Linked DNA regions of Luteolibacter flavescens. The protein of the gene in region 2 interacts with the protein of the main gene of each other region in a pairwise test. Links are inferred from orthologs where the notes say so. Each region holds a gene or a part of one and is shown on either strand. Other genes may lie near its edges.

What was found.
Region 1: the proteins of dnaE (region 2) and OKA04_RS20145 interact in binary tests that used the Escherichia coli proteins (3 or more experiments, as listed by UniProt). The link is inferred for Luteolibacter flavescens from one-to-one orthologs.
Region 3: the proteins of dnaE (region 2) and dnaN interact in binary tests that used the Escherichia coli proteins (3 or more experiments, as listed by UniProt). The link is inferred for Luteolibacter flavescens from one-to-one orthologs.
Region 4: the proteins of dnaE (region 2) and dnaX interact in binary tests that used the Escherichia coli proteins (3 or more experiments, as listed by UniProt). The link is inferred for Luteolibacter flavescens from one-to-one orthologs.

The regions. Positions count from the first base shown.
Region 1 is NZ_JAPDDS010000014.1:69,052-74,720, forward strand. The notes cover bases 1,593-4,555. They hold OKA04_RS20145 (pyridoxal phosphate-dependent aminotransferase), read right to left. Parts: upstream 3,670-4,555; coding sequence 2,515-3,669; downstream 1,593-2,514. Other genes in these bases: OKA04_RS20135 (S49 family peptidase), read left to right, coding at 1,593-1,600; OKA04_RS20140 (toprim domain-containing protein), read left to right, coding at 1,736-2,452; OKA04_RS20150 (efflux transporter outer membrane subunit), read right to left, coding at 3,724-4,555. In the rest of the region: more of OKA04_RS20135, read left to right, coding at 1-1,592; more of OKA04_RS20150, read right to left, coding at 4,556-5,103; OKA04_RS20155 (efflux RND transporter permease subunit), read right to left, coding at 5,274-5,669. UniProt on the Escherichia coli protein: Shows aminotransferase activity with methionine and histidine as substrates, and to a lesser extent also with phenylalanine.
Region 2 is NZ_JAPDDS010000003.1:460,530-467,289, reverse strand. The notes cover bases 1,587-5,640. They hold dnaE (DNA polymerase III subunit alpha), read left to right. Parts: upstream 1,587-1,975; coding sequence 1,976-5,440; downstream 5,441-5,640. Other genes in these bases: OKA04_RS07810 (hypothetical protein), read right to left, coding at 1,587-1,810. Outside these bases: more of OKA04_RS07810, read right to left, coding at 1-1,586. UniProt on the Escherichia coli protein: DNA polymerase III is a complex, multichain enzyme responsible for most of the replicative synthesis in bacteria. This DNA polymerase also exhibits 3' to 5' exonuclease activity. The alpha chain is the DNA polymerase catalytic subunit.
Region 3 is NZ_JAPDDS010000012.1:62,696-68,335, reverse strand. Bases 1,684-4,617 are described here. They hold dnaN (DNA polymerase III subunit beta), read right to left. Parts: upstream 3,733-4,617; coding sequence 2,635-3,732; downstream 1,684-2,634. Other genes in these bases: dnaA (chromosomal replication initiator protein DnaA), read right to left, coding at 3,874-4,617; OKA04_RS18785 (DUF7133 domain-containing protein), read left to right, coding at 1,684-2,473. Outside these bases: OKA04_RS18790 (hypothetical protein), read left to right, coding at 1-55; more of OKA04_RS18785, read left to right, coding at 179-1,683; more of dnaA, read right to left, coding at 4,618-5,295. UniProt on the Escherichia coli protein: Confers DNA tethering and processivity to DNA polymerases and other proteins. Acts as a clamp, forming a ring around DNA (a reaction catalyzed by the clamp-loading complex) which diffuses in an ATP-independent manner freely and bidirectionally along dsDNA.
Region 4 is NZ_JAPDDS010000013.1:101,114-106,713, forward strand. What follows is about bases 955-3,848. They hold dnaX (DNA polymerase III subunit gamma/tau), read left to right. Parts: upstream 955-1,553; coding sequence 1,554-3,143; downstream 3,144-3,848. Other genes in these bases: OKA04_RS19665 (DUF2971 domain-containing protein), read right to left, coding at 955-1,207; OKA04_RS19675 (YbaB/EbfC family nucleoid-associated protein), read left to right, coding at 3,232-3,534; OKA04_RS19680 (endonuclease/exonuclease/phosphatase family protein), read left to right, coding at 3,562-3,848. Also shown: OKA04_RS19660 (free L-methionine (R)-S-oxide reductase MsrC), read right to left, coding at 1-295; more of OKA04_RS19665, read right to left, coding at 395-954; more of OKA04_RS19680, read left to right, coding at 3,849-4,587; OKA04_RS19685 (S1 family peptidase), read right to left, coding at 4,595-5,365; OKA04_RS19690 (PQQ-dependent sugar dehydrogenase), read right to left, coding at 5,387-5,600. UniProt on the Escherichia coli protein: Part of the beta sliding clamp loading complex, which hydrolyzes ATP to load the beta clamp onto primed DNA to form the DNA replication pre-initiation complex.

The DNA.
Region 1 (5,669 bases), on a different replicon or contig from region 2:
CCGCAGCCTGAAGAAAGCCGCCGCGGACCCGAATGTGAAGGCCGTGGTGGTGGATACGGACGATGCCCAGCTCGGCCTGCCCCAGCTCCAGGAAATCCACCGCCGCCTGCAGGAAGTGCGCGCCGCGGGCAAGGACGTGTGGCTCTACACCGACTCGCTCGGCAATGGCACCGCCCTGCTGGGCTCCGCCGCGAACCACTTCACCCTCATGCCCGAGGGCGATGTCTCCTTCAGCGGAATTTACTCCGAGTCGATGTATTTCAAGGGCCTGCTCGACAAGGCGGGCGTGGTGGCCGACGTGATCCACATCGGTGACTTCAAGAGCTTCGGCGAGGAATACTACCGCACCGGCCCCAGCGACTTCGCGAAGCAGCAAAAGGAAGAGCTGATCGGCGGCATCTTCGACCAGCTCGTCGGCGAGATTTCCGAAGGCCGCAAGGTCCCGGCGGAGAAGATCCGCGAGCTCGTGGACCGCGGCACCTTCACTCCCGCACAGGCGAAGGAAGCCGGACTCGTGGACGACCTGAAGCACCGCACCGACTTCTCCGCCGCCGTGAAGGCAGCCTACGAGGGCGCGAAGTTTGACCGCGGATACGAGCTGCCGGATCAGGACGGCCCGGAGATCACCGGCATGCTGGACATCTTCAAGCTGATGTTCGAAAGCGACAAATCGAAGAACGCGAAGACCGACTACATCGCGGTGGTGCCCTTCGAAGGCGAGATCTCCAGCGAGTCGATCGCCCCGATCCGCACGCAGATCCTCAAGCTGCTGAAGGATGACCGCGCGAAGGCACTGGTGCTGCGCGTGGATTCCCCCGGCGGCTCCGCCCTCGCGAGCGAGGTGCTGTGGGAAGCCACCGACGAGTGGAAGGCCAGCGGACGCCCCTTCGTGGTGTCGATGGGCGGCGTGGCTGCCAGTGGCGGCTACTACATCTCCAGCGGTGCGGACCGCATCTTCGCCGAGGAAGGAACAGTCACCGGCTCCATCGGCGTGGTGGGCATGAAGCTCGTGCTCGGCGGCGCGATGGAGAAGCTGGGCATCACCACCCATGCGACGCAGCGCGGCAAGAATGCCGGTGCGCAGTCCATGGTCCATCCCTTCTCCGAGGAGGAGTCGAAGCTGGTGCGCGACTCGATGCTGCAGGTCTATGGCACCTTCAAGAAGCGCATCGAAGCCGGCCGCGGCGACCGCCTGAAGGGCGAGCTGGAAGGCATGGCCGGTGGCCGCGTCTTCACCGGCAAGCGCGCGCTGGAACTCGGTCTCGTCGATGAACTCGGCGGACTCGGTGAAGCGGTGGCCTACGCCGCCGACAAGTCCGGCGTGAATGCCGATGCGCTCAAGCTGGTGCCCGAGCCGAAGAGCCCGCTCGAAGGCCTCTTCGCCAAGCCGGAGAAGCCCGCCGATGACGAGATCGTGAAGATGGGCGTGAGGGTCTCCCCTGTCGCGGAAGCCGTGAAGGCCACCCTCGGCGATGCTCAGATCAATGCGCTGCCGAAGCCGGCCCGCGACGCCGTGACCCGCGTGCTGAAGCGCATCGAAACCTGCTCCGACAGCACGATCCAGCTCGTCGGCCCGGAGATCTCGATCCCGCTGAAGTAAGGCAGCGCATTCCTTCATTCCGACAGTAATCACGCCGTCCCCGGGAAATCCGGGGCGGCTTTTTTTGTGGAAACACCCACGGCAAGATCTCTCCGGAATTGACAACATGTGGCACTAACAGATTTCTCGCGCCGCATGAATCTCCCCCGGTTGTCGCATCAACTCCGCCGCCTGCTTTCCCTGCCCGTCGCCATCGTTTCCTTGGCCCTAGCGAGTTGTTACGGACCAGTGGCGGTGGACCAGTCATTCAAATCGAACCGCCAGATGAAAGTGGCGGTGATCACGATGCAGGCGCCCACGGCGTCCGTGCATCACGTCGGAAGCCAAGGCCTGCTCGACATGGCGGCCAATCACGCGATGGCGACCGGCGGTCGCCGCGAGCTGGAGAGCTACCCCTCCCAGGCGAAGCTCGATGAAGCAGGCAAGCAATTCGCGAAGCGCCTCAGCAGCCACGGCTACAAGGCGACGCACCTGCCGTCGATCCATCCGACCTACAAGGACATCAATCCCATGACGGCCAAGCCCTCGGCCTCGAAGCCCATCCCGGGGACAGGCAGCTACCTCAATGGCTACGATGCGGCCATCTATCTCTCCATGCCCGCAGTCGGCCGCGCCAAGCTCGTCTATGCCTTCATCCCGCTTTCCGGCAGCAGCGCCATCGCCCCGATGCAGGGCGCGATGTATTCCACCAGCGACCAGAAGATCCTCTGGCGCTCCGCCATCCCGGTAATCAACACGGGGGACGGCGTCTCCATCGACGGAGACGGGAAGGACGCGCTCTACCGCGCCATCGACACCGCTGTGAAGGCCTCCTCCGACAAGGTCCAGTCACACTTCTTCGAAGGCTTCTGAAGCATCCGGCCCGGAGCTTTTCCAACCCCGCCGCGGCGTCCCATGAGACGCCCGCGGCTTTTTTATTTCGCCCGGAGCGACAGCAATTTCTCACCTGCCGCGCGCAGGATGCCCTCGCTCTTCGCGAAGTGGAAGCGGATGAAACGGTTCTCCGGCTCGCGGAAGAAACTCGAGCCCGCGACACCGGCCACACCGATGTCCTTGATGAGCCACTCCGATGCCTCCGTGTCGGTCGCGAAGCCGAAGGACGAGATGTCGAGCATCACGTAGTAGGCACCCTGCGGCTCGGTGAAGGGCAAGCCGAGTTCCCTGAAGTAGCCGAGGAAGACATCGCGCTTCGCCGTGTAGAGATCGCGCAGGCCGGCGTAGTACCTGTCCGGCAGCTCCAGCCCGGCGACCGCGGCCTCTTGCAGGGGGGCGGCTGCACCCACCGTGAGGAAGTCGTGCACCTTCCGTGCCTGGGCGATCACCTCCGGCGCGGCGTGGACATAGCCGAGACGCCAGCCGGTGATGGAGTAGGTCTTCGAAAGCGAGTTGCAGGTGATGACCCGCTCCGCCGCGCCGGGCAGGGCCGCGGCATAGACGTGCTCGTGCGGCGAGAAGACGATGTGCTCGTACGGCTCGTCCATGATCACGAAGGCATCGTGCTCCTCTGCGAGACCGAGGATGAACATCAGCTCATCGCGCGTGAAAACCTTGCCCGTGGGGTTCGAGGGATTGCACACGACGATCGCCTTGGGCTTCTGCTCGAAGGCCTTCGCCAGTTCATCCCGATCGAAGCCGAAGTCCGGCGGATGGAGCGCGACATAGATCGGCTCCGCACCGGAGAGAATCGCGTCCGCCGCGTAGTTTTCGTAAAAGGGCGAGAAGACGATCACCTTGTCGCCCGGATTGCAGGCCGTCATCATGGCGACCATCATCGCCTCGGTGCTGCCGCAAGTGACGACGAGGTGGCGGTCCGGATCGACCTCCAGCCCGGTGAAGCGCGAGATCTTCCGCGCCAGCGCATCGCGGAAACGGGGCGCGCCCCACGTGACCGCATACTGGTGATGCGGGCCGCGGGCCGCCTTTTCCAAGGCACCTAACAGCTCCTCCGGCGGATCGAAGTCCGGGAAGCCCTGCGCGAGATTGATCGCGCCGTGTTGGTTCGCGAGGCGGGTGGTGCCGCGGATCACGGACTCCGTGAAACCGGCGAGGCGGGTGGCGGTGGCGGGCATGAGCGTCGGCAGCAATGCAGCCGACGCCCGTGTCATGGTCGAGCCAGATTCCGGTCACCAGCCGCCGCCCAGTGCCTTGTAGAGCCCCACGGCATTCGTCAGTCGGGCGAGCCGCAGGCGGATCAGCCCCTGTCGCGCGGCGTAGAGATCCTGGTGGGCATCCAGCACCTCGAAGTAGCTGTCCACGCCCTGCTGATAGCGCGTGTCGGCGAGGTCGAAGCGCTTCTGCTGCGCAGCGACGAGGCCTTCATAAGCCTCGATCTGGCCATTGAGACCCGAGCGTGCGGCGAGGCCGTCGGACACCTCGCGGAAGGCATTCTGGATCGCTTTCTCATACTGCGCGACGCCGATCTGCTTGCGGACCTCGGCCACTTCGAGGTTCGCCTTGTTGTAGCCACCGTCGAAGATCGGCACGCTGATTTGCGGCGAGAATGCCCACGCGGAGCTGCCGCTTTGAAAGAGATCGCCGAGGCTCTTGCTCGCCGTGCCTGCGCCACCTGTCAGTGTGACCCGCGGGAAGAAGGCGGCGCGAGCGGCACCGATATTCGCATTCGCGGCGCGAAGCTGGTGCTCCGCCTCGAGGATGTCCGGCCGGCGCGAGAGCAGGTCCGAGGGAACCCCGGCACGCAGTTCGGCGACGAGCGTCTGGTCCAGCCCGCGACCCGCCGGGAGATCCGATGGCAAGGAGCTGCCGATGAGGAAGGCCAGCGCATTGTGGGTCTCCGCGAGCTGCTGGCGATACGCGGCGAGATTTGCCTCCGCGGTCTTCACCTGGATCTCCACGGAGCGCGAATCCAGCTCGGACACGTCGCCCGCTTCGAGGCGCTGGCGGGTGAGCTCATAGGTCTTGCTCACCGAGGCAAGCGTCTGCTCGGAAAGCTCGATCTCTTCCAACAGCGCGCGCTCGGTCAGGTAGCGCGCGGCGATTTCCGAAACGAGCGTGATCTGTGCGCCGAGGCGCGCCGCATCGCTGGCGAAGTAGCTTTGCAACGCCGCGTCATTCAGGCTGCGGACCCGTCCGAAGAGATCGAGCTCGTAGGCCGTAACGCCGACCGAGACGTCGTAGTTCCGGGACTCGACCGCCGTCCCCCCGGAGACGGTCGAGCCCGGTGTCCGCTGTCGTGAGCCGGTAGCGGACAAATCGACGGTCGGGAAAAGCGAACTACGAGAGATGCCGTACTGGCCGCGGGCCTGCTCGACATTCAGCGCGGCGATGCGGAGGTCGCGGTTGTTGTCGAGCGCGATGGAGACGAGCTTCTTCAGGCGCGGGTCCTTGAAGAAGGAGTTCCAGTCAAGGGTGGCGGAAGTAGTGCCGCTGCCATTGCCCGGGAAGCTGACAGGCACGACCTCGACACCCGGTTTGCCAAGCTCGGGCACGAAGGAGCAGGAGGTAAAGAGCGCTGCGGAAAGCAGCAGGAGGCGGGAAGTTTTCATGATGTGCTTTTCTTTCGTAGTAGCGAGAAGCTCCGTTTTTCGTAGCGGATGGGCTGCGCCCTTCCGGCTGGGAGGAGTTTGAAGACGAGGCGACGGTTTGTTTCTCCATTCGGGCCGTCCCCAGCCGGAACGACGCAGTCGTTCCGCTACTAGCGTGCGGCTACCTTTGCTCACGCCTTCTTCGTGCCGATCTTCTCAAGCACGACGTAAAACACCGGCGTGAGCAACAGGCCGAAGACGGTGACTCCGATCATCCCGGCGAAGACCGCGACGCCCATCGCGTGGCGCATCTCCGCACCGGCACCGGTCGCAGCGACGAGCGGATACACGCCGGCGATGAAGGCGATGGAGGTCATCAGGATGGGACGCAGGCGCAGGCGCGCGGCTTCCACCGCCGACTCCACGATGCCCTTCCCCTGCTCGCGCAAGTGAACGGCGAACTCCACGATGAGGATCGCATTCTTCGCTGCCAGGCCGATCAGCACGATCAGGCCGATCTGCGTGAAGATGTTGTTGTCCCCGTCCGTCATCCACACGCCGACCATCGCGGAGAGCAATGCCATCGG
Region 2 (6,760 bases):
GATTGATTGGAACAAGGAGTGCAAAGGCTAGCAGTCCCGTGGCGTAGGCGGGGGAAATCCCGCGTGCCCAGGTGTGATAGTGCACGGCTGCCGTGCGGGGGCATGCTGCCAACCCAAAGGTGAGATAGATCAGGACCACTCCGGGAAAGACGCTCACGAATGCCCATCCGGCCACCGTGAGCGGTTCGATGTTGGTGAATCCTGCCACCATGGCGGCCAATGCCATGATCGAAGTCGTCGCCAGCATTATGGCAGGCGGCTTGCCCCATGCCATGCGGCCGAGAAGGAAACCCATCCGTTTTGCTACCAGCAGCGCTGGGAGCGTGATGATCGCGGCGGCCAGCGCGGCGTGGCGGAGCAGGATGGGAAGGACTGCGTCCTCCGTCGCAAGGGGGAGGACCGGAGGAATCATCCACTCGGCGATGAGGTGCACGAGGACAGGCAGTGCCACGCCTGCCATCAGGATGCGGAGGTAGTCCGATGAATCTAGTACTTTCACCAGTGACGCGGACAGTCTGCGGACTTGCTGGCCGCGTGAGAATCTGGTGGAAGCCGAGAGTATCAAGACCACCAGCATGGCGATTGCCCCGAGGGCGGACGCGATTCTTTGCAAGGCGGACTGCTCAGCCATGATAGAGGGCAGGATGTCGCTCCGCTCAAGAATGGGCGCATTTTCCACCCGCACCTTTTCATAAAGGATTCCCCCGGCAGCCTGTTGGAGCTTACCCCACTCGTTCTCCATTTCGGCTTCTCGATAGCCTCGGGCTCGTTCCCGCTCCACGATGGCCCTGTCAATGCGGGTATAGCGGTCAGCCAGTGATTCGATGCCCAAGTTTCGGGCGGCTCTTGCGAGATGCTGGGCGGAGCTGAGGGAAACGTCAAAGCCTCGATCATTGATCGATCTCCGGGCGAAAATTTCCCACACCTCAGCGAGCGTCCGGAAACCATCCTGGTCGCCTTTCGCAGCCAATTCCTCCGCCCGGGCGGAAATGGATCGTGAAAGGTATATGCCAAGGACACTCCAGCTTGGAGTCCTCATCTGGAGATAGGCATGGGTTAGCTTCCGCCCGAGGACATCGTCACCCGCTGGGAGGACTTTCAGGCGGCGGAGCAGGAGTTCTTCCGCATGAGAGTCCATACCAGGGATGCGGGACGCTTCTTCAAGCAATCGGATAACCTCGGCATGGGCCGTGACGTCGCGAACTCCGAATCGCGGGCTGTTCGGATGCGCCTTTAGCGTTCTGTAAGGCAGTCGAAAGGATTCGACGGATCCGTCCGCCGCGAAACTGGCGGCGAGATAGCGATACCACGAATTTTCGGGGTCCAAGCGGTCGGCGGTATCAAGAAAGTCGTCGGGAGCGCTGGAATACGGGTATGTGGAGCGCACAAATGCAGCGAATAGGACGGGGTCGTCGGGAGAGCTTTTCCACAGTCGCTCCATCGCCTCGGTGCGTGTCGGTTGCGAGAGATCGCCGAAAAGCAGAAGGCGCTCGTCCCGTGACAGGGGGCCAAATAAATCGGCGACCTGCTGGTCAACATCCGGTCTGAAGGCGGGGCCGGGAAGGGCCAGCGCCATCGGGTCGCTCATTGAAAGGAGGTCATAGGAAGCGATGCGCAGCCGCACGTAGTCCCTCGTAAGGGGAATGGCGGCGATCACCACCGCTACCAGCGCGGCGATATAAAGGACCGCCTTCCACCGTTGTTTTGGCCGGGCTTTCTCCAGATTCGCTGTCGCTTTATCGAGGTGGGCTCGGGTCGCCGCTTCAGGAACATTTTCCAGGACCGCCCGCAGTTCCTGCTCCGCCATCATCTGGAGCTCCGCATTGTCCCCCAGCGGGGACGTGGCGGCGGCGATGAAGCGGTCTTCGAGGGTGGTCACGCGCTGGCTGTTAGCAGTTTTTCCACGCTCCTGCAAAGGCTAGCGAGTCGCCGCCTTGCCACCCCCGGCCGGGCCGTCCAGATTCCTCCGCGCCCGATGTCCGATTCCTTCGTCCACCTCCACCTGCACACTGAATTCTCCCTCCTCGACGGCCTGGCCCGCACCAAGGAAGTCGCCGCGAAGGCCAAGGAATACGGGATGCCGGCGGTGGCCATGACCGACCATGGCAACCTCTTCGGCGCCATCGAGTTCTTCCAATCCTGCAAGAAGGCGGGCGTGAAGCCGATCTTCGGCTGCGAGATCTACCTCGCCCCGCAAAACCTGGAGGACAAGAAGGATATCCCGGGCCGCAAGCGCGCCTGCCACATGACGCTGCTGGCGGAGACGAACGAGGGCTGGACGAATCTCCAGAAGCTCGTTTCCCGCGGACACCTGGAAGGCCTCTACCATGGGAAGCCGCGCGTGGACAGGAAGGCGCTGCGGGAATTCGCCAAGGGCATCATCTGCCTCACCGGCTGTATCTCCGGCCCGGTCAATGAGTGGCTGCTGCTCGGCGACGAGGCGAAGGCCCGTGAAACGATGGCCGAGCTGGTGGACATCTACGGGAAGGAGAATGTCTACGTCGAGATCCACGACCACGGCCTGGAGCCGCAGCGGAAGATCACGCCGGGCCTGCTGAAGCTGGCCGCGGAATTCGGTCTCAAGCCGGTGGCCGCGAATGACGTCCACTTCGTGAACCGCAGCGACCACGAGGCGCACGACGTGATGATCTGTATCGGCACCGGCCGCCTGATCATCGACGAGAACCGCATGCGCTACACTCCGGAGGTGTATTTCAAGTCCGCGGAGGAGATGCGCACGCTTTTCGCAGAGATTCCCGGCGCGTGCGATGCCACGCTGGAGATCGCCGAGCGGTGCAACGTGGAGATCAAGCTGGACTCCACGAGTTCGGAAAAATACCCGCAGTTCGATTCTCCCGATGGCTCTCCGCGCGAGGAATACCTGATGCGCTGGTGCCAGGAGGGCCTGCTGAAGCGCTACACGCCGGAGCGCGCCGCGAGCCCGGAGGTGCAGGAACGCCTGAAGTACGAGGTGAACATCATCAACCAGCTCGGCTTCGCATCCTACTTCCTCATCACCGCCGACTTCATCCAGTGGGCGCGCGACCAGGATATCCCCGTGGGACCGGGCCGTGGCTCGGCGGCCGGTTCGCTGGTCGCCTATGCGATGGGCATCACGAATATCTGCCCGCTCGACTTCGGCCTGCTCTTCGAGCGCTTCCTGAATCCCGAGCGTGTCAGCCCGCCCGACGTCGATATCGACTTCTGCCAGAGCCGCCGCCCGGAGGTCATCGAGTATGTCCGCCAGAAGTACGGCGAACGTAGTGTTTCCCACATCATCACCTACGGCACCCTGGGTGCGAAGAGCGTGCTGCGCGACGTGGCGCGCGTGATGGGCGTGAGCTACGGCGATGCGGACCGCCTTGCGAAGATGATCGAGGCAAAGCCCGGCGTCACGCTGAAGGGCGAGTTCGACAGCAAGCCGGAGCTGAAGGAGATGGTGGAGAATTCCTCCACCTACCAGGAACTCTGGCAGTATGCGCTGAAGCTGGAGGGTCTGACGCGGAACGTGGGCATCCACGCGGCAGGCGTGGTGATCGGTGACCGCGAGCTGGACGAGCACGTCCCGCTGACCCGCGGAAACGAAGGGGAAGTGGTGACCCAGTACGACATGGGTGCCATCACCGAGGTGGGCCTGCTGAAGATGGACTTCCTCGGCCTGAAGAACCTCACCGTCATCCAGGACGCCGTGGAGCACATCCGGCGGCACACGCCGCACTTCGAGATCGACAGGGTGCCGCTCGATAACCAGCCGACCTTCGACATCCTGAATCGCGGCGAGACGATGGGCGTGTTCCAGCTCGAGTCCGGCGGCATGGTCGAGACCTGCCGGAAGTACCAGATCGAGAAGATCGACGACATCATTGACCTTCTCGCGCTCTACCGGCCGGGCGCGATGCAGTTCATCGACGTGATGATCGAGGTGAAGAAGGGGCGGAAGAAAGCCTTCTACGAGCACCCGCTGCTGGAGCAGGTCTGCGGAAACACCTACGGGGTGATGATCTACCAGGAGCAGGTGCAGAATGCCGCGAAGGTGCTGGCCGGCTACACGCTCGGCGGTGCCGACCTTCTCCGTCGCGCGATGGGCAAGAAGGACCCGAAGAAGATGGCCGAGGAGCGCTCGAAATTCGTCGAGGGCGCGGGCCGCGTGAACGGCATCAATGAGAAGCTGGCGAACGCGATCTTCGAGAAGATCGAGATGTTCGCGGGCTACGGCTTCAACAAGTCCCACTCCGCCTGCTACGGCCACATCTCCTACTGGACCGCCTACCTGAAGGCGAATTTCCCGGTCGAATTCATGTCCGGCCTGCTCTCGAACGAAATCAACAACACCGACAAGATCGGTGTTTTCGTCGCGGAGTGTCACCGCATGGGCATCGAGATCCTGCCGCCGGACCTGAACAAGTCGAAGCTGCGCTTTGCCCCCGAGCAGCTCGCTTCCGGGGCCTTCGCCATCCGCTACGGCCTCGCGGCGATCAAGAACGTGGGCGAGGGCGCGATGGCCACGGCGATCGCGGACCGCGAGAAGAACGGTGCCTTCTCGACCATCGAGGACTTCGCCAACCGCCTCGACTCGAAGGCGGTGAACAAGCGCATCCTGGAAAACCTCATCAAGGCGGGGGCCTTCGACTGGACGAATGAGACGCGTGCCGGGATGACCTCGCGCCTGGAGCAGATCGTGGCCAGTGCCTCGTCCGCTCAAAAGGACCGTGCCTCCGGGCAGGTGTCGCTCTTCGACGCCATGGACTTCGGCAGCGCTCCCGCGCCAAGTACGATGAATGCCGTAGCCGTGGAGGAGTGGAGCAAGGACGACCGCCTCGCCCACGAGAAGGAATTGCTCGGCTTCTACGTCACCGGCCACCCGCTCGACAAATTCCGCGGCGTGCTCGACTCGGACAAGTACATGAAGCTCGGCCTGCTGGATGAGATCGAGGTGAGCAATCCCCGCGACCGTTTCCCTTTCGCAGGGATGATCCGCACGCTGGAGAGCAAGGTCACGAAGAGCGGCAAGCCCTTCGGCGTCATGGTCGTGGAGGACTTCACCGGCTCCGCCGAGGTGGTCATGTGGGGCGAGTCCTTCGTCCCCGCGCGCGATGCCGGCGTGCTCGCGCCGGGGAAGGTGATCCGCTTCAAGGCGCAGATCCAGGTTGATGACCGCACCGACTCCCGCCGCCTCACCGGCTCGGAGATCAACGAGCTGAAGCCCCGCGGTAGCTCCGCCAGCAAGGGTGCGGTGGAACTCACCCTCTGGACCGCCCGCCACTCGGAGCAGGACCTGAAGGAGATCCGCACCGCGCTCGCCGCCTCTCCCGGGAAGATCCCGGTTTTCCTCCACTTCCAGAACAGCGCCGGCCGCCGCGCCACCGTCGAGCTGGGCGAGGACTTCCGCGTGAAGCGCACCGACGTCCTCGACCGCGCGCTCGGCCGCTGGATGGATTGATCCGGCGGGCGAAATGTCGAAGGCCGGATCGCTCCCACGATCCGGCCTCCTTTCATGCCGCCCTCCTTTTGTCGGGCACTCGAATTCGCCTGCTGGCCGATCTGCAGGCCCGTGTCGTCCGCGGTCAGCCGGTTCTTTGTGAGGTCGGCGGCATAGTGGACTGCATCCGCGAGGGGAACATTCCGCAGCCGGAGTTCGCTCACCACGGCATTGCCATCGGTCGCCGGGCCGATCCTGACGGCGGGTGCTTTTTCACCGCCCAGCTCCTTTGACCGGAGATTCAGGAAATCGACCACCTCGCTGAGCTTTGCGTTTTCGAAGTTCACCACCGGGATGATGATGGACGATGCCGCCGAGAGCGCCTTGCCGGTCGGAGCTGCGGGTTCGCCCGCCGCATGATTCACTTCGTCCTTTGGTGTGAAAGCGACGCCGGAGTTCTCGACGAGGATCGCGGTGCCGGTCTGCTTCGAGATCTCGACGAGGATCTGGCCCAGCAGTTCGTCCTTCATGTCGAGCGTGAGCTTGCCCGGCTTCCACTTGCTCTGGCTGCTCGCCCGGATGGTCAGCGTCACGCCTTTCTTCGCGGCGTCCTTTTCGGTCGTGTCGAGTTCGATGCTTCGCACTCGCAGCACGTCGAGCGCTTCCTCGAGCGAGGTGTCCTTGAGTGAAAAGGCGGGCACGCGCATCGTATCAAGCTTCTTCACCACCGCGGCCAGGGTGGGTGTATAGCGCTGTCCTTCCCGTGGCTTCGGCGAGGCCACCGCAGCCTCCGCTGCTGCGATCGCCTCCGCATTCGCGTCCTTTGCCCGGGTGGTGCCAAAGAGGGCAATGGTCGCCACGAGCAGACAGCCGGTCGCCTGCCATGCCGGGTGACTGCGGCGGTAGCGCGAGATGTCGGCGATCCGCGAACGCAGGCCGGAGGCATTCCCGAAAACACCGAGGAAGCCGAGGCGAAGACCGGTGGTGGCGGGCAGATCCTGCATCTTCAGCAAGGCATGGCCGTAGTCCGCGCGGCGGTCCTGGGTCTCCAGGGCGAGCACCCGGGCATCGCACGCCGCCTCGCGGTCCTGGCGCACCCGGGCAAAGGCGAACCAGATCACCGGATTGAACCAATGCAGCGCCTGCAGGGTGAAGAGCAGCCAGTTCTGCGCGAGGTCGTGCCGCTTGATGTGGCTGAATTCATGCAGGAGGATCAGCCGCGATTCCGTGGCAGTGAATGTCTTCGGATACTCCGCCGGCAGCAGCAGCACCGGACGCAACAGCCCGGATACCGCAGGGCTCTCGACCTTGTGCGATAGCCACACGAGCGGCGTCTTCGTG
Region 3 (5,640 bases), on a different replicon or contig from region 2:
GAAGAAGACCCTGCTGGCGACGCTCCCGCAGCCCCAGCCAACGGTGCCTTCGTAGCAGCAGGCGGTCAAAAACGGCACCCCGGCGGTCAGAGCCGTCTTTGCGTGCTGTCATACAAATTTTGACTTTCCGCCGCAGATTGGGAAAAGTCGGGGAAGCAAACCCGTAACCCGACAACCCATGCGTCATCAAATTCTAGCCGCCGCCTTGCTCGGCACCCTCCCGCTTGCCGCCCAGCAGGGCGATCGAAAGGAGCACACCAAGATGGATCCGGTGGTGCCGGAGAGCGAGGTCCCGCCCTCCCCCGTGCTGTCCGTGGCGGATGCGCTGAAGAGCTTCCAGATCGCACCGGGCTTCGTCATCGAGCCGGTGGTCGCCGAGCCGCTGGTGGAAAAGCCGGTCTGCCTCGACTTCGACGCTGCTGGCCGCATGTGGGTCTGCGAGATGCGCGGCTACATGCCGGACATCGACGGCAAGGGCGAGAACGTCCCGGAAGGCCGCATCTCCGTGCTCGAAGACACCGATGGCGACGGCAAGGCGGACAAGAAGACCGTCTTCCTCGACAAGGTGCTGCTGCCGCGCGCGGTGGCCGTGTTTGACGACGGCATCCTCTTCCTCGACGAAAACCGGCTCTGCTGGGCGAAGCGCGACGGCCTGAAAATGGTCGGCCAGCCCGAGGTGATCGATTCGAAATTCAACGGCGGCGGCAACGTGGAGCACAAGCCGAACGGCCTGATGCCGAACTTGGACAACTGGCTCTACCTCGCGAAGTCGGACAAGCGCATCCGCCGCGTGAACGGCAAGTGGGAGATCGAGCCCACCTCCTTCCGCGGCCAGTGGGGCATCGCCCGCGACGACTGGGGCCGCCTCTACCACAATCACAACTCCGCCTTCATGTTCGGCGAATCCCTCGCGCCGAACCTGCTGCAGGGAAATGCCGCGGTGAAGATGAAGTACAACGACACCGAGGGGCTGGGCAACAACCGCACCTGGCCGATCCGCGTGACGCCCGGCGTGAACCGCGCCTATCTCTCGAAGGCGAACGGCTACGGCGAGCAGACGCTCGATCCGAAGACCCACAAGCTGATCAACTGCACCGCCGCCGCCGGCCTGACCGTCTATCGCGGGACGAACCTGCCGAAGGATTGGTACGGCATGGGATTCTCGACCGAGTCCTCGGTGAATCTCGTGAAGGCCATCAAGATCGCGGAAAAGGACGGCAAGCTGAGCGGCAGCCACCCCTTCGGCGAAAAGGAATTCCTGGCTTCCACCGACGAGCGCTTCCGCCCGGTGAACGTTTACACCGCGCCGGATGGCTCGCTCTACCTGCTGGACATGTATCACGGAATCATCCAGCACAAGACCTACCAGACCAGCTACCTGCGCGAGCAGCACCTGTCGCGCGGGCTGGACAAGCCGGGCTTCGGCCACGGCCGCATCTACCGTATCCGTAGTACTTCCGGGAAGCTGGAGCCGCAGGTGGACATCTCCAGCCTGAAGGGTCTCGACCTGGTGAAGATGCTGATGCACGCGAACTCGTGGCACCGCGAGACGGCGCAGCGCGTAATGGTGGACCGCAAGGATGCGGAACTGGTGCCGCTGCTGGCCAAGCTCGCTGCCAATGGCTCGCCGGTCGCACGCGTGCATGCCTTCTGGACCCTCGAAGGCATGGGCGCGCTGAAGTCCGAACACCTCATCCCCGCGCTGAAGGACAAGGACGCGAAGGTGCAGGCGTCCGCCCTGTGGGCGTGCACGCGGCTCGATGCGGCGGAGCTTTCCAAGCTGGAATCCGGTCTCGTGGCGATCAAGCCCGCCGCACCGGAAGTCGCCCCCTACCTCGCCCGCGTGCTGGGTTCGCTGGGCACCGCGAAATCGCTCGACGCCCTCGCCGCGCTGCTGAAGGACGAGCCGAAGGCCCGCTTCATCAGAGAAGCCGCGGTCTCCGGCCTGCACGGTCACGAGGCGGAATTCGTGAAGCTCGCCGACCCGAAGGACAAGGGGCTGATGGCATGGCTCGACCAGGGCGCGAAGAATGCCTCGGCGAAGGGCCCGGTCGGCCCGGCGCTCAAGGGCGAGCAACTCGCGTCCTTCAATCGCGGCAAGGCACTCTTCGCCGGCGAGGCCGTGTGCTTCAGTTGCCACGGTCCGGACGGCAGCGGCGTCGTGGGCCTCGGCCCGCCGCTCGACAATTCCGAATGGGTGACGGGCAAGCCCGACGTGCTCATCAAGATCATGCTCCACGGCATGACGGGCCCGGTGACGGTCGCGGGCGTGGACTACGCGCCGACCGCCGACATGCCGTCGCTGGGGATGAATCCCATGTTCACCGACCAGAAGCTGGCCGACATCGCGACCTACGTCCGCAACGAGTGGAGCAACAAGGCACCCGCCGTGACCGAGTCCACCGTCAAGAAGGTGCGCGACGACAACAAGGACCGCGGCGGCAAGCCGTGGACCGCGGGCGAGCTGAAGTAACCGGCCTCTCCCTCCGACTTTCGCGGCCCGTCCGGATCTCCGGGCGGGCCGTTATTTTTGAAATCCGCAGAACCCGGAACAAAAAGATTCCCGGAGAAAGAAGAAGCCCGGAGCACCTTGCGGCGTCCGGGCTTGGGAAAATCGAGTCAGTGATCGAAGAATCAGCCCGTCACGCGCATCGGCATGATGACGTAGAGGAAGCTGCCATCGATGCGGACGACGCCCGGACTCATCTCGTCGATGAGGTCAAGGTAAACGGTCTCGCTCTCGAGGTTGCGGAGCGGGGCCATCAGGAACTCGGGATTGAAAGCGATCTGCATCGCCTTGCCACCGTAGGCGACTTCCATCGTTTCGCGGGCTTCACCCACGTCCGGCGAGTTGGCGGTCACTTCCACGACGTTCTCGCCGAAGACGAGCTTCACCGAGTTCGACTTGTCCGAGGACAGGAGAGAGACACGGCGGACGGTGTCGAGGGTGGACTCGCGCGGCAGCTCGACGCGCTCGGTCGAGTCGCCCGGGATCACCTGGCGGTAGTTCGGGTAGTTGCCCTCGATCAGCTTGCTGATCAGCAGGTGCTCGCCGATGGAGAAGGAGATCTGGCTGTCCGAGAGGCGGATGAGCACTTCGCCCGCCTCGCCGAGGAGGCGCTGGAGCTCCTGCACGGCCTTCGTCGGGACGATCACGTCGGTCTCGTGGGTGGCCGGGAAATCGAGGTCGTTTTCCACCATCGCGAGGCGGCGGCCGTCGGTGGCGACCAGCGTCAGCTTGCCATCGCGGAAGGAGGTGTAGATGCCATTCAGCACGTAGCGGGTCTCGTCGGTCGAGATCGCGTAGGAAGTCTTCTTCAGGCCGTCGCGGAGGAGCTGCTGCGGCATGCGGAATTCCTTCGCACCCTCGAAGTCCGGGAGCGGCGGGAAGTCATCCTGGCCGAGGCCGATGATCTTGAAGAAGGACGGGCCGCTCTGGATGGAGGCGATGTTCTTGGCATCGACGGTGATCTCCACCTCGCTGGCTGGCAGCTCGCGGACGATATTGACGAGGCGCTTGGCAGGCAGCGTGGTCGCGCCTTCCCGCTCGATCTTTGCCTCGACCGAGCCGGTGATGCCCACGTCGAGGTCGGTGGTGGTGAAGGTCAGGCGACCATTCTTCGCCACCAGCAGCACGTTCGAAAGAATCGGCAGGGTCGTGCGAGTGCTGACCACGTGCTGGACCTTCTGCAGCCCCTCGAGCAGGGCTTCTTTGGAAATGCTGAACTTCATGGGGATAAACGGAGAACGCGTTGGCTGAGGGCGATGCTCTCCGCAATCTCCGATCCTTGGCAAGCCAATCTATCGGGATATGCCAAGGAAGGCCGTCCACGTAGGACGGCCTCCCGGAATTTCAAAAATTCCCCGGCTTTATCAGCGCCGCAGCGAGGTCTCGATGATCCCCACAGCATCGCGGGTGGAGGAGTCCGTCTCCATCTGCGAGGTGATGCGCTTCACCGCATGGATCACCGTGCCGTGGTCCCGTCCGCCGAAGGCCTCGCCGATCTCCATCAGCGACTGCTTCGTGAGCGTGCGGCTCAGATACATGGCGATCTGGCGGGGGAAGGCGATGCTGGCCGGGCGGCGGCGGCTGGTCATGTCGGCCAGGCGCACGTCGAAGTGATCCGCCACGGCGCGCTGGATGGCGTCCACGGTCACCTGCTTGCCCGTCTCCTCGCGCAGGAGGTCGCGCAGCAGGTGCTCCACGCGCTCCTCGGTCACCCGCTCGCCTGCCAGCGAGGCAAAGGTGGCCACGCGCATCAGCGCGCCTTCCAGGCGGCGGACATTGCTGCGGATGCGCTCGGCGAGGAAGCGGACGATCCCCTCCTCCACCTTCACCTTCCACTCGTCGCGCTTTTTCTGGAGGATCGCCAGGCGGGTCTCGAAGACCGGCGGCTGGATCTCCACCGTCAGGCCGCACTCGAAGCGGGAGACGAGGCGCGGCTCCAGGTTCTTGATCTCGCTTGCCGGGCGGTCGCTCGTCAGGATCACCTGGCAGCGCCCGTCGAGCAGCGAGTTGAAGGTGTGGAAGAATTCCTCCTGCGAACGCTCCTTGCCGCCGATGAACTGCACGTCATCGATCAGCATCAGCTCGGCGGAGCGGTAGCGCTTGCGGAAGCGCTCAAGGTCGCCCTTGCGGACGGCGTCGATGAACTCGTTCGTGAACTTTTCGCAGGTGAGATAGACCACGCGCGAGGCAGGCACGCCGCGCAGCCACTCCTGGCCGATGGCCTGCATCAGGTGAGTCTTCCCGAGACCGGAGCCGCCGTGGATGAAGAGCGGGTTGTAGCCCGGTCCCTTGCGCTTGCCGACAGCCTCGCAAGCCGCGTGGGCGAACTGGCTGTTCGCGCCGACCACGAAGTTCTCCAGCGTGAACTGAGGCTGGAGACCGCTCGTCTTGAGCCGCTTCTCAAAGCTGACCTCTCCGCCTGCCTGGACAGCCGGTGCCGTGCGGGCCGGTGCTGCCTGATCGGCTGCCGGAGCCTCGGCCTTCAGAATCTCCTGGAGCTTGTCCTCCACCACGAGTCTCACCCCGCGCACACCTTCCATCGTCTCCGCCACGGCGGTAGCGAGTTCCGGCATGTAGTTCGTCTCGATCCACACCTGGTGGATGTCATTCGGAACGGCGATCACCGCCTTCGAATCATCCACCGCCACCAACCTCGAAGCCCGGAACCAGCGCTGGTAAGCATCCTTGCTCACCAGGCCGCCGAGAACTTCGCAGGTTGCTTCCCATTGGGCGGCCACGTCAGCGACCGCCTTCATTGCATCCTCCTCGAACTCCTCAGACTCCATGTTTGTCACGTGCTTTTTCAAAAAAAGGTTTTTGCGCCTGACTGACCTCCGGAGGGTTTGTGGGAGCCTCTCGGAGCGCGGCGGGAAGGAGGGATACAGCGTCCCGGGGACGGAGGGGGATTCAAATTTTACCTCATCTAACAGCCGCCACTTTTCCTCCCCTTTCCACAAGGGTTCCACGCCCAAAATTTTTTAAAACCTTGACCGGAATTTTAGTTAATCACCCCGAACTATCCGAGGTCGAAACCACCATCCAACAAGCGCTTCCCCGCTTGGAATCAACGGATTTCCACGCATCCCGCGGGGCATAAAATTCCATTCCGATACGCCCCGTTCACGGAAGTC
Region 4 (5,600 bases), on a different replicon or contig from region 2:
ATTCATGCACATCCGGCACCACCTGCGTCTCCCCGGTTGCCCAGGCAGCCCCGCAGACGCCCTTCCCCCACCCGATCCGCGAACATCCCGGCGTCCCCTGGTAAGGCCCGATCACCAATTGCCCACCGACCACCCGGTAAAATCCGGTCCAGAATGCATGCGGCATCGCCTCATGAAGCACACAAGCCGCCCCCGCCATCCGGGCGATGGTATCCGGCTCCCCCGACCAAAGGGCATGCAGGCGTTCGCGGGCCGCGGTGTAGCGGGATCTCTTTTCGTCGGCGGTGGGGATCACGGGGGATTTCTGCTCCGGTCCAGCCGCCTTGGCAAATGGTTCCCGAGCGCTCATCCGCCTCCGACTGATGGCGATGCCTCTTACCACCAGCCAACCATACTAATTATCGTCAGTGTCCGGAAATGCCTCGAATCCGGATTCTGCAGTTACGGGTAAATATCTACCGATCTCATCAAGATCCACGGCTCTCCGCTTTAGCTGGTAATTTCCCGGAACCTCAAAGATCTCATAAAATTTAACGGGCTTTTGTCGACCGGAAATCGATTGAACAACGGAATGTACGACAGAAGCAGAGACCCTCAACCCAAAAGTCACATCTTTGAGAAGCAGGGGAGAACTTTGAAGACCCTCGTCCCCAATCAAGCGCCACTCTTTCTCGTAACTCCACCCTCTCGCCTTTCGAAGCAATACATCCTGATCGATTTGGCTCTTCGCACTTGGGTCACCCTCAACAAAGGCCCGAACTAAGACGGAAGTTTTGACCCCTCTATTTCCGCAGTAAATTGCTCGGTGGATCTGTGGCTTTGGATCGCGATCCAGACTAAAGCCCAGACATAAGCCGCGATGCTGATCACCGTAGTGACTCCAAAGAACTGGGCTCTTCCACGTAGTCGAAAAACAACACACTCCACGATCATAGCTCAAAATCAGTTCTTTCTGGATCTCCAACGTTAATAACCATTGTTCCGCATCTTCCTTGGAGCACTCGTGGTCGGGGTGACCTGCGTGATCAGCCATCTGAATCAAGATCTCTCTCGCCTCTTTTTGGGCACGGTTGTCGGCGAACGCAGTAGCACTTTCTTGCGAAACGCGTGCCTTCCGAAGAAATCCAAATGTCTCTGTAGAAACCCGCCTCTGGACTAAAAATGAAAGAAGGCCGCGCAACTGCTCTAAGTCGGAGTCGCACTCCACCGTTGGACGACAATCCAGCGGGTCATTGAACCTCCCCGGCGTCGAAAAATACAAAGTGTCCTTACACAGAGAATCTATCGTGAGTGAATCGAAGGCTCGGTATCGGAAAAATCTGGTGGGCATCTGACTCATACCTGCAAAGAACGAACTTCGGAGCCAAGGGCACCCCGCATTGAGGTAAAAGTCTAAAATTCAGCGCAATCCGCCAATCACGAAAGGACACCTTCGGCGACCACACCTCCACAGAGAGCCTCGAAATGCGCATTGAAGGCTTTCTGAGCTGAATGACGATCCGAAAAAGGATTCCACACTTTCCTTCCCTCCAATCCCCCCTCACCTTCCGCGCGTGAGCTACCAGGTCTTCGCCCGGAAATACCGCCCGAAAACCTTCGACGACGTCCTCGGACAGGATCATGTCGTGCGGACGTTGAAGAACGCCATCGCCCAGAAGCGATTGGCGCATGCCTACTTGTTCGTCGGCCCGCGCGGCACCGGCAAGACCACCACGGCGCGCATTCTCGCGAAAGCGCTGAATTGCACGGGCGGCCCGAAGGCGGACTTCGACCCCGACGAGGAAGCCTGCGTGGAGATCGCGGAGGGCCGCTCGCTCGACGTGCTGGAGATCGACGGCGCTTCAAACAACTCGGTGGACGACGTGCGGAATATCCGCGAGTCCGTCCGCTTCGCCCCGGCCCGCGGGCAATTCAAGATCTACTACATCGACGAAGTTCACATGCTCTCCACGGCGGCGTTCAATGCGCTGCTGAAGACGCTCGAGGAGCCGCCGGAGCACGTGAAATTCATCTTTGCGACCACCGAGGCGCACAAGGTGCTGCCGACCATCCTGTCCCGCTGCCAGCGCTTCGACCTGCGGCCGATCCCCACGGAAATCATCGCCAGCCACCTGCTGCACATCGCGAAGGAAGAGGGCGTGAACCTGCACGAGACCGCCGCCTGGGCGATCGGCAAGGGCGCGGACGGCGGCATGCGCGACGCGCAGTCGATGCTGGACCAGCTCGTGGCCTTCTGCGGCGACACGATCACCGAGGCGAACGTGCTGGATATCTTCGGCTTCACCTCGCGGGAGACCGTGGCGTCGGTCATCGGCAGCATCCTCGCCCGCGATACCCCGGCGGCGCTGACCACCGTGCAGCGCGAGTCGGAGGCGGGCCGCGAGCTTTCCCAGCTCCTCGGCGAGCTGATCGGCTGCATGCGGGCGCTGCTGGTGTCGAAGCTCGACTCCTCCGCAGGCGGCGACGGCATCCCCACCGAAACGTGGGAAGCGCTGAAAGCCGCTGCTGAAGCCTACCCGCCCGAGCGACTGCTTTCCGTCATCGACGTCTTCGCCGAGACCGAGGGCCGCATGAAGTGGGCGTCGAACAAGCGCCTGCACCTGGAGATCGGCATGATCAAGGCCGTCCAGACGCTCGGCGAAGTCCGCCTCTCCGATGTGATCCGCGTCCTGGCCGGGGCCACCGATCAGCTCACCTCGCCGGTCACAATCGCTCCCACCGCAACCGCGCCTGCCCCGGCAACAGCCGCACCGGCTCCGGTGGTAGAAGCAACACCGGCCCCGATCTCCATCGCGGAGCCCGAGGCGAAAGCCGAGGAAGTGACGCCCCCGGCCCCGGTGGAGGTCGAACCCGAGCCACCTGCTCCAGCAACCGCCCCACAACTCCTTCAGGAAGAGCCGCCACAGCCAGCCGCGAAGCCGGAGAAAGCCAGCTCACTGGACGACCTGATCGCGATGGCCGACGAGGGTTCCGCCTTCGATCTCACGCCGGAGCCCGTCGAGTCCGAGCCTCCGCCATGGAAGCCCGAACCGGACGCACCGCCGGAGCCCGCGGCCCCGAAGGTCGATCCGATGGAGGAATTCTACAAGGACCCGCTCATCCAGACCGCTCTCGAGATGTTTGCGGCCACGATCAAGAAGTGAAACTCCAAGCAGGAGGTGCCGCGTGCCGGAGAAAGGCACAGGACTTTTCACCCGGGATCTGCCATTCTACATCCACCATCCTTTCCCAATGAATATCCAGAAACTCATGAAGCAGGCGCAGCAGATGCAGGCCGGTATGGCCGCTGCGCAGGAAGAACTCGGCAAGCGCACCGTCGAAGCCAGCGTCGGCGGCGGCAAGGTCACGGTGGTCTCCACCTGCTCCGGCGACGTCGTGTCGATCAAGATCGACAAGTCGGTCGTCGATCCCGAGGACGTCGATTTCCTCCAGGACCTCGTACTCAAGGGCGTCCAAGAAGCCGTCAACAAAGGCAAGGAAGTTGCTGCGGCGGAGATGAAAAAGCTGACAGGCGGCATGGGGCTGCCATTCTAACAGCACCTCATCCCGTCCCTCCCCCCGATGAATTCCTCCCGCCTACGTCGCCGCTCCGGGTGGACGCTCGTCGGGTGCTCCTTGCTGCTGCACGTGGTGACGGTGTATGCCTTCGCCGAGCAGCCTGACAAGCTGGCCGCTTTCACCGTCATGCCCATCTGGGTGTGGGGGGGGATCGGCCTTCTTTGTTCCACGGTCGCCTTCTGGTTCCTGCGCGCGCCGCTGTCGCTCATCGTCACCGGCATCTGGGCCATGACCGTGCTGCTCGGGGCGGATGAGGCCAGGGTGATCGCGAATGTCGGCAAGTCCGCCCCCACCCCGGGTCCGGCGGGCGATCTGGATGGCCGCCCGCTGGTCCGCGTCCTGACCCTGAACTGCAATTTCTTCCAATACGGCGCGCACTCCGCCGGCGGCGGCGACCCCTCGAATGACATCCGCCGCTGGGACCCGGACATCGTCCTGCTCCAGGAAGTCCACCCTCATCAGGTCCGCCAGATCGCGGACCTGCTCTACCAGGGCCGCGGTGACTACCGCATCTACTCGTCCAATGGCGTGGTCTCCCGTTGGCCGATCATCCGCGAGGTGAACCCCAAATCGCGCGGCTACCGCATCCAGCAGGTGACGGTGCGGAAGCCGGACAAGCAGGACATCGAGGTGGTGAACATCCACCTCAGGAGCGCAGCCACCGACCTGCGCCTGTGGAAGCGCGAATGCTGGGTCACCCACGCCGCGAACCGTGCCCAGCGCCGGGAGGAACTGGCAATCGCGCTTTCGATCTTCGCGGAGACCGCCTCGGGAACGCCCGCGATCTTCGGCGGGGACTTCAATGCTCCACCCAGTGATCCTGTCCTGAACCTGCTCCGCGCGGATTTCCGGGACTCCTTCATCGAGGCTGGCACCGGTTGGGGAAACACTTACCAGCGCCGCATCCCTGTCCACCGGATCGACCAGATCCACCACACCAGCCACTTCAAGGCAATGCGCTGCCGGGCCGTGACCACCCGCCGCAGCGATCACCGCATGGTGGTGACGGATCTACTACCTTCCCCGTAGAAAGGCATCAGCGGTCGGCGGCGGCTTCCTTCGCCAGGCGGATCGTTTCGAAGATCAACGGAGCAGCGAGTGCCTTGCTCAATCCCATGGGCGTCTCGATCTTCCGGGTCTCGCGCTCGCTTTTGATATTCTCCACGTGATTGATGCGGGAGATCACCAGCCCGACCACCTGCGGCTTGCCACCGCCGGCGTCGATGAAGACCGGCCCGCCGCTGTCCCCATCCCACGCCGTGGCATCAATGATGAATTCGGGATGCTTGGCCATCGGTTCGGCGGGGAAGCTCCCGACCACCGCCTGCCGGGCGAGCGGGAAGCCCGCGCCATTCGCCTCCACCCGCGCAGGGTAGGTCAGCAGCATGACCGGGTCGCCGAAGGCCGGGAAGCCCTCCGACTTCACCACGTCGAGCGGCAAGGAGGCACCCTCGGGCAGATCCAGCTTCACCCGCATCACCGCCAGATCCTGCTTGGGATGCTTTGTCCACAGTGCCTGGTCGCCCTTGCGGATGGAGATCGTCTTGTCCTGACGCTTCCAGACGCCGTCTTGGTCCACCTCGCGCAGCACGAGGATTGAGGTCTCGCCGCTGGCCCTCTCAAAGGTATGCGCAGCGGTAACGAGATAAACCTCCGCGCCATCGCGCAGCAGGAAGCAGGTCGCCGTGGAGTCCTTGTTGAAGAGCTTGAAGGTCGCCCGCATCATCGCTTCCGCATGCTCCACGGCGCTGGCCGGTGAAAGCTGGAGCACGAGCGCCGCACAGGTGGAGAGGATGAGGGATTTCACGAACGGGAAGATGGAGTCGCTTCACTCGAAATGCGCGCCGGAAAAATCGATCCGGCTGATCATGCCTTCATAGCCGACGACATAGAGTTCGCCCGCCTCATCCTCGCAGAAGGAAACGACCCGCTGCGGGGCGGTGCCGATCTGGCGCGCGGTTTTCAGGACGCCATTCTCCACGGTGATGCCGAAGAGGATCTTCGACGTGTAGTCGGAGAAAACATAGACGCCTTGGAAAGAC